DNA from 2 places in the Bacillus tequilensis genome. Region 2 is predicted to be linked to the other one. Evidence: riboswitches for the same ligand, from Rfam matches in the RefSeq annotation. Region 2 holds a riboswitch; the other holds the start of a gene.
What was found. A riboswitch is a leader RNA that binds a small molecule or an ion and turns the genes downstream of it on or off. The one in region 2 is predicted to bind cyclic di-AMP.
Positions count from the first base shown of each region.

Region 1 (4,428 bases), 1.5 Mb from region 2:
TTTTGACGTTTCCGCTTGCCGCACGCATGATGCTTTTGCCTGTTTCAATTCCGCCCGTAAACGAAATCAAATCGACGTCTTTATTTACGGCAAGCTCATCGCCTACTGTGGCTCCCGGTCCAAGGACAAGATTCGCGACACCTTTTGGAACACCGGCTTCTTCCATCAGCTTAAAGACCTTAATTGTCGTCAGCGGCGTGATCTCACTCGGTTTCATAACAATCGTATTACCTGCAGCAAGTGCGGGTGCGATTTTCCAGCTTGCTTGCAGGAGCGGATAATTCCACGGAGTGATCTGGCCGCAAACCCCGATTGGCTCTCTGATGATTTTGCTTTCTGAATCAGGGATCGGAGATGAAATGATCTCTCCGCCATCTTTATCTGCCAATCCGGCGTAATATTGAAAAACATTGGCGATATCATTCATATCGGCCTTGCTTTCTTCGAGTGTTTTTCCCGTATCAAGGGATTCAAGCTCAGCCAGCTCATCAAGATCACGCCTGATTAATTCCGCAATTTTCAGAACAATGTTTCCGCGTTCAAGCCCGGATAGCGATGACCACTCCCCTTTATCAAATGCTCTGCGCGCGGCTGCGATTGCCTTGATGGCGTCCTCTCGCCCTCCTTCGCTTACTGCTGCAATTTCTTCTTGATTAAATGGATTGATAATGGTGCGGATCTGTCCTTTTTCGGCACTGATCCATTCTCCGTCAATGTATAATGTTTGACTCATATAAGCCTCCTTGACGTAAATAAAGTTTGTTAAATAAAAATTTAACGTTTTTAACAACATTAATCTAACATACGAATTTTAAACTGTCAAAGCCCCTTTTTGTTTTTTCTTTTTGACTTTTCCTTATGTTTCGTTAAGATAAAGAACATAAAGAAATAACTTAACGAATTTAACTTTCTAAAGGAAAAGAGGGTCAGTATGGATGAAAGTCCAGAATTTGCAGCTATAGAACAGGCACGCGATCTTGTTATCGACTCCATTGCTGAAACGATGGATCTTTACGGAATTACCCGCAGTGTCGGGATTTTATATGGAACGATGTATATGAGGGATGAGATGACGCTTGACGAAATGCGTGAGGAATTGCAAATGAGCAAACCAAGCATGAGCACAGGCGTCAAAAAGCTTCAAGACTTAAATGTAGTGAAAAAAACATTTCATCGGGGCATCCGCAAGCATACATTTGTCGCTGAAAAAGATTTCTTCAAATTTTTCACGAATTTCTTTCCGCCTAAATGGGAGCGGGAAGTTCAAGTGAATGTAGCAGCAATTGAGGAAGCTCAGGCTGATTTACAAGACGTTTTAAACAAGGAAGGTCTTAATGAGGACATTAAAAATGAAGCGTTGCAGCTATTCGAACAGCTGGAAAGCTCTAAAGCTTACTATGACTGGCTGAAGCGGCTCGCTGATGCGGTGCAAAGCGGAGAAATTTTTAAGTTTATACCGATCGAAACAAAGTAAACAGAAAACGCCTGGGAAACCGGGCGTTTTTTGTTCTTTTATATGAAATTATTAAAAATTTGAAAAATACGGGAAAAACATACCATTTACTCCCAAAAAAAATGATGATAGTTTTTATGTAGGTAAAATTTGTATTTGGCCGGTAAGGGGAGGTGAAAAACGGCAGGCCTGTGTATTTTTATCAACTTAATTAGGGGGAATTTATTATGAAACGCAAATTATTATCTTCTTTGGCAATCAGCGCATTAAGTCTTGGTTTACTCGTTTCTGCGCCTACAGCTTCTTTTGCGGCTGAATCCACAGCAACTAAAGCTCATACTGAATCAACGATGAAAACACAGGCAACAGCTTCGTTGTTTGCAACTATCACAGGGGCGAGCAAAACGGAATGGTCTTTCTCAGATATCGAATTGACGTATCGTCCAAACACGCTTCTGAGCCTTGGTGTGATGGAATTTACATTACCAAGCGGATTTACTGCAAATACAAAAGACACAATGAACGGACATGCTTTGCGTACAACACAGATCCTCAATAACGGCAAAACAGTAAGAATTCCTTTGGCACTTGATTTGTTAGGAGCTGGCGAGTTCAAATTAAGACTGAATAACAAAACACTTCCTGCCGCTGGTACATATACTTTCCGTGCGGAGAATAGATCATTGAGCGTCGGAGATAGATTTTACGCAGAAGCCAGCATTGACGTCGCTAAACGCAGCACTCCTCCGACTCAGCCATGCGACTCCAAATAATCTGAAAGACCGGTTAACGCCGGTCTTTTTTGCGTTTTCCCCCTTTTTCCTCTATTCCCAATGTCTTTTTTCCGGTTTAAAATTTAAATTGACAAACACTAGAAACAGGAGTAAATTCTTGAGTGTTCAATTTCATACAGTCTCTTTTATCGCTTAATCAAACACGAACGGGGGAACCAACGATTGGCTGTTTTTTTACCAGCCTTGGGGTGAATCTTACTTAGTAAGAAGGGGTACTCTGAATCCCTAATCCGACAGCTAACCTCGTAGGCGTATGCAGAGAGGAGGTCTATTAGCGGCCATTCTTCGAAATGGTCTTTTTTGGTTCAAAAACGTTACTTTACTAAGGGAGTTATGAACATTGGGAAGAATAAAAAATAAGCAATTTGCCGTGATCGGTCTGGGCCGGTTTGGCGGAAGCATTTGCAAAGAGCTGCACAGAATGGGCCATGAGGTCCTTGCGATTGATATCAACGAGGAAAAGGTAAATGCATACGCTTCTTATGCGACACATGCGGTGATTGCCAACGCCACCGAAGAAAACGAATTGCTTTCGTTAGGAATACGCAATTTTGAATATGTGATTGTTGCCATCGGAGCGAATATTCAAGCGAGCACCTTGACTACGCTATTATTGAAGGAATTGGACATTCCGAATATTTGGGTAAAAGCTCAAAACTATTATCATCACAAGGTGCTTGAAAAGATCGGCGCTGACCGCATCATTCATCCTGAAAAGGATATGGGCGTCAAAATCGCACACAGTCTTTCTGACGAGAATGTTTTGAATTACATTGATTTATCAGATGATTACAGTATTGTTGAACTGCTGGCAACACGCAAGCTTGATTCAAAATCGATTAATGATTTGGATGTAAAAGCGAAGTACGGCTGCACGATCCTGGCTATTAAACATCATGGAGATATCCGTCTTTCTCCCGCACCTGAAGACACCATTCACGAACAGGACTGCCTTGTGATCATGGGGCACAAAAAGGATATTAAGCGTTTTGAAAACGAAGGGATGTAGACAAAGGTGACACTTCAAAAGGATAAAGTCATCAAATGGGTTCGGTTGACACCGCCTCAAGTGCTTGCAATCGGTTTTTTCCTTACGATTATGATCGGGTCTGCGCTCTTGATGCTTCCGATTTCCACAACAAAGCCATTGTCATGGATAGATGCCCTTTTTACGGCGGCTTCTGCTACCACCGTTACAGGACTTGCTGTTGTCGATACAGGCACTCAATTTACGGTATTCGGGCAAACGGTTATCATGGGGCTGATTCAGGTCGGCGGGCTTGGCTTTATGACTTTCGCTGTTTTGATCGTGATGATATTAGGGAAAAAAATCGGATTAAAAGAACGAATGCTGGTTCAGGAAGCCTTAAACCAGCCGACAATCGGCGGCGTCATACGACTTGTCAAAGTCCTGTTTCTGTTTTCCATCAGCATTGAATTGATGGCAGCACTCATTTTATCCATCAGGCTTATACCCCAGTATGGCTGGGCGGCCGGCTTGTTTGCCAGTCTGTTTCACGCCATATCTGCTTTTAACAATGCCGGGTTTTCGTTGTGGCCGGATAATTTGATGAGCTACGTTGGGGACCCTACCGTAAATCTTGTGATTACGTTCTTATTTATCACAGGAGGCATCGGATTTACGGTTCTGTATGACATTTTGAAAAATCGGCGATTTAAAACCTTTTCTTTACATACAAAGCTCATGCTGACAGGAACGTTGATTCTGAATGCGATTGCGATGCTTGTGATTTTTATATTAGAGTACAGCAACCCCGGCACCCTCGGCCACCTGCATCTAGCAGATAAACTGTGGGCTTCCTATTTTCAGGCAGTGACCCCGAGAACCGCGGGCTTCAATTCCCTCGATTTCGGAAGTATGCGAGAAGGAACCATTGTATTTATTTTATTATTGATGTTTATCGGAGCTGGCAGCGCCTCAACGGCGAGCGGCATTAAGCTGACTACGTTCATCGTGATTTTAACGTCTGTTATCGCTTATTTGCGAGGTAAAAAAGAAACGGTTATTTTCCGTCGCTCCATCAAATATCCAATTATTATTAAAGCTTTAGCCGTGAGCGTCACCAGTTTGTTCATCGTGTTTTTAGGGATATTCGCCCTGACGATCACAGAAAAAGCGCCATTTATTCAAGTTGTTTTTGAAACCTTTTCCGCTTTTGG
Region 1 is NZ_CP048852.1:2,987,626-2,992,053, forward strand. Features, by position in the region: gene betB (betaine-aldehyde dehydrogenase) at 1-733, opposite strand, end outside; gene gbsR (transcriptional regulator GbsR) at 932-1,474, shown strand; gene bslA (biofilm surface layer hydrophobin BslA) at 1,681-2,226, shown strand; cyclic di-AMP (ydaO/yuaA leader) riboswitch at 2,367-2,515, shown strand; gene ktrA (potassium uptake protein KtrA) at 2,588-3,256, shown strand; gene ktrB (Ktr system potassium transporter KtrB) at 3,263-4,428, shown strand, end outside.
Region 1: it holds a riboswitch for cyclic di-AMP, as region 2 does, so the genes downstream of both, ktrA (potassium uptake protein KtrA) here and kimA (potassium transporter KimA) in region 2, are expected to answer to the same signal.

Region 2 (4,428 bases):
TTAATTTCTCCATCATCGTTAACGGCTGTCATTGACGATGAACCGGTCAAAACGTTGAAGCTTGCTGGTGATTCCAAACGGAAAACATTGAAGCTGAACCTGAATAAAAGCCAGTCTGCCCAAGGCTATCACAGCGTATCGCTGAAGTTTTACGGGGTGATGAAAGAGGGTGTCTGCGTCAGACAGGATACGTCCGGCAACTGGATCAAAATTTATCCGGACAGCCGTCTGACGCTGGCGGACAGCAGTGAAGCGAAGGGTACATCGCTGGACCATTATCCGTATCCTTTCGCCCAATCGGGAACGACAGCGGAGAAAACCGCCATCGTCATTCCGGATGACCCAAGTTCGGCGGAAATTGAAGCTGCAGTCAAAACAGAAGGCTATTTGAAAACGGTGGACAGCAGTGTCAGCATTTCGTATATCACGGAATCTGATCTGAAAAAAATCGACAAACCGACGATTTTCATCGGAGTGGACAAGCATTGGAACGGCAAGGTGAAGAAGATTATGAAACAAGCCGGCTTACAGGCAAAAGGAGAACACCTTCTGCTTGCGGAGCGGGTGCTGAAAGCAGAGGGCAAGCAGCAGCCGGTTCTGTTTGCACAAGCGGCATCCGATGACGTACTCAGTGAAAAAATCAGCGTCATCACGGATCAAACATACACAGGCCAGCTCAGCGGCGAGACACTCTCTATCAGCAAGCTTCAGCAGGCAGAAAAAAAGGAAAGCGATAAGCTGACCCTCGAGAATTTTGGAGCCGATGATATGACAATTGGAGCTGACAAAACATCTTCAGCACATTACTTTTACCCGGCTTCGGCGGTTTTAGATGAAAACCAATCAGCGAAGCTGTCGCTTAAGCTGAAAAAGTCCGAAACGATTCAAGCCCCAACGGCAGAAAACGAATCAGCTTCTCAGGCTGCAGAGCTGAAGATCATGATCAACGGCCAGCCGCACTCGGTCCGGCTTGATGAATTAGGAAAAGAAGATAAAAACGGGTTCTATCATGTCACGGTAAAAGTGGATCCTAAACTGCTGCAAAAAAACCGTTACATTGATATTCAGTTTGTCACAACGGGGTTAAAGGAAAACAATCCTTGCAACACGACTGATGAAGAAAAATGGGTCTTTATCGATAAAAGCAGTACCCTATCTTATGGCATGAAAGGCATTTCGCCGTCAGCAGATTTTCAAGAGTGGCCGCTTCCTTATGCCGGAACTCAGGAACGGGCAACGCTGATCGTGCTCCCTGACAATGTCAGTCATTCGAAGCTTGCGGAGCTTTCACTCGTAACGGAGTCCTTTGGCAGCGAAGCGCAGTATGCATACACGGTGAAGAAATCATCTGATGTAACCGCAAATGATGCCAAAGAGCGGAACCTCATTTTCATAGGAGGCATCAATCAATTTTCTCTTCTGAAGGAGAAATCATCAGATCTTCTAGTTCCGCAAGCGAAGAACGGCTCGTTTGATGTATCAGGTTTTGACATGCTGAATGAGACGACAAAACAAGTGGCGTTTACCCAAAAATCTCTTTGGGATTCACGCTACACGATGGCTGTTTTTGCACCAGCTAAAGGAACAGGCGCCGCCGTCACAAAAGAGATCATTAATGATCTGAACAGCACCGATGACTCGGCAACCGTCGTAAATGAAACTGACAGCCAGCAGGTGTTTTCAAACCACCAGCAGCTCAAATCGGAAACAAGCAGTTCCAGCGCTGAGCAATCATCACAGGATCATAGCCGGAAATGGCTTTATATTGGTGTGTTGGCACTGATTATAGTGATTGCGGCAGTGTTCATTTGGATTACAGCAAGACGAAGAAAAAGAAAGACAGATACGGAATAAACAGAGGCCATTTCAGCCCCGGTGCTCGGTTTCCGAGGCCTCAAGGGTTTTTAACGCCGTTTGGGACATGATCAAATATAAAAGACAGAGGCAAATCCAGCCTCTGTTTTTTTATGTTTTTTGGTGTGTGAATTCCATTTGTGGAACCTGTCATTTTATTTTTTTCGCTCAGCCAATAAGCCTCTTTACAACGTGCTTGAACGGGAGTATGATCTCTTTTAGAAAACAAATCGCTTAATCTGAAATCAGAGCGGGGGACCCATTAGAACGGCTTTTTTGCCGTAGGGGTGAATCCTTTTTAGGTAGGGCAAACTCTCATATGCCCGAATCCGTCAGCTAACCTCGTAAGCGTTTGTGAGAGGAGATGAATGAAACCTATGTTCGATGTGATGGCATAGGGGCATCCGTTTGCCTCTGTGTTTTTTGCCGTTCATTTTTTAGAATGTAAATCGTTTACAGAGACATCATAGCAGAAAGGACTCTTCTATTATGTGAATGCAGATGCTGATGTTTTATTGTTCTAATAAAATCAGAAATTAAAAGGAGAAAACATCAATGATGTATCATTCAATCAAACGTTTTTTGATTGGGAAACCGTTAAAATCTCAAGCAGCCGGAGAGCAAAAGCTGACTAAATTAAAAGCCTTGGCGATGCTTTCTTCAGATGCGCTGTCATCTGTCGCATATGGGACAGAACAAATTTTGATCATTTTGGCAACGGTCAGTGCTGCGGCTTTTTGGTACTCCATTCCGATTGCAGTTGGCGTTCTCATATTGCTGCTCGCACTGATTCTTTCATATAGGCAGATTATTTACGCTTACCCGCAGGGCGGCGGAGCGTATGTCGTTTCGAAAGAAAACCTCGGTGAAAAGCCGGGATTAATCGCAGGCGGTTCATTGCTTGTCGATTATATTTTAACGGTAGCGGTCAGTATTTCCGCAGGCACAGACGCCATCACGTCGGCCTTTCCTGCATTGCATCATTATCACGTGCCGATCGCTGTTTTTCTTGTAATAGTCATTATGATTTTGAACCTGCGCGGTCTATCAGAATCGGCATCGATTCTAGCCTATCCGGTGTATCTGTTTGTGGTGGCGCTTTTGGTTCTGATTGGAGTCGGATTGTTCAAACTCATGACGGGGCAAATTGACCAGCCAGCCCATCATACACCGCTCGGCACACCGGTAGCCGGCATTACACTGTTTTTGCTGCTTAAGGCTTTTTCTTCCGGCTGCTCGGCGCTGACAGGGGTTGAGGCCATTTCTAACGCGATTCCTGCCTTTAAAAACCCGCCTGCGCGAAACGCGGCAAGAACGCTTGCGATGATGGGGATTTTGCTGGCGATTCTGTTTACTGGCATTACGGCGCTCGCATACGGATATGGAGTGGCGCCAAAGCCAAATGAAACGGTGGTTTCACAGATTGCGTCTGAAACCTTCGGGCGAAATGTGTTCTACTATGTCATTCAAGGTGTGACATCACTTATTTTGGTCCTTGCGGCGAATACGGGATTTTCAGCCTTCCCGCAGCTTGCCTTCAACTTGGCGAAAGACCAATATATGCCGCGTATGTTTACAGTCAGAGGCGACCGTTTGGGCTTCTCAAATGGAATTATCTTTTTAGGCATTGCCTCCATTGTGCTCATCCTGTTTTCCGGAGGACAGACAGAGCACTTAATCCCGTTATATGCTGTCGGCGTATTTATTCCATTTACGCTTTCGCAAACCGGCATGTGCATCAAATGGAACAAGCAAAAACCAAAAGGCTGGATCGGAAAAATGCTCATCAACGCGTGCGGCGCTTTGATTTCGTTTATGGTTCTGTCCATCCTATTTGTGACGAAGTTTAATGTCGTATGGCCGGTTTTAATCTTTATGCCTATCGTCGTTCTGCTGTTTTATGTGATTAAAAATCACTATACAGCTGTTGGTGAACAGCTTCGCATCGTAGATCAACAGCCGGAAGAAATCAAAGGCACGGTTGTCATTGTGCCTGTAGCCGGTGTCACGACTGTCGTGCAAAAATCGATTCAATACGCGAAATCATTGTCCGATCAGGTCATTGCCGTTCACGTGTCATTTGACAGAGAACAGGAAAAGAAAGTTGAAAAACGCTGGGAGGAGCTTAATAACGGAGTGCGTCTCGTTACGCTTCACTCATCGTACAGAAGCCTCGTCCACCCGTTTGATAAGTTTTTGGAAACGGTAGAAGCAAAAGCGAAGAAGAAACAGTTTTCCGTCATGGTGCTGTTTCCGCAATTTATTACAAAAAAACGCTGGCACACCATCCTTCACAACCAATCAGCCTTCCTTCTCAGAGTCCGGCTGTTCTGGAAAAAGGACATAATAGTGGCCACGCTTCCGTATCATTTTAAAAAGTAAAGCTCTAGAGACCAAGGGAATCACCTTGGTCTTTTTTTGCGGGAAAAGGAGAAATGGCGATGGATACGAAAGGGGCTTTTGTCATTGTATCGAACGAAACACATCAGATCCTGCTGGTAAAACGAAAAGACGTTCCTTTATGGGATCTGCCGGGCGGCACGATCGATCCCGGGGAAACGGCCGAGACAGCGG
Region 2 is NZ_CP048852.1:460,130-464,557, forward strand. Features, by position in the region: gene G4P54_RS02360 (cellulose biosynthesis cyclic di-GMP-binding regulatory protein BcsB) at 1-1,854, shown strand, start outside; cyclic di-AMP (ydaO/yuaA leader) riboswitch at 2,076-2,220, shown strand; gene kimA (potassium transporter KimA) at 2,413-4,236, shown strand; gene G4P54_RS02370 (NUDIX domain-containing protein) at 4,296-4,428, shown strand, end outside.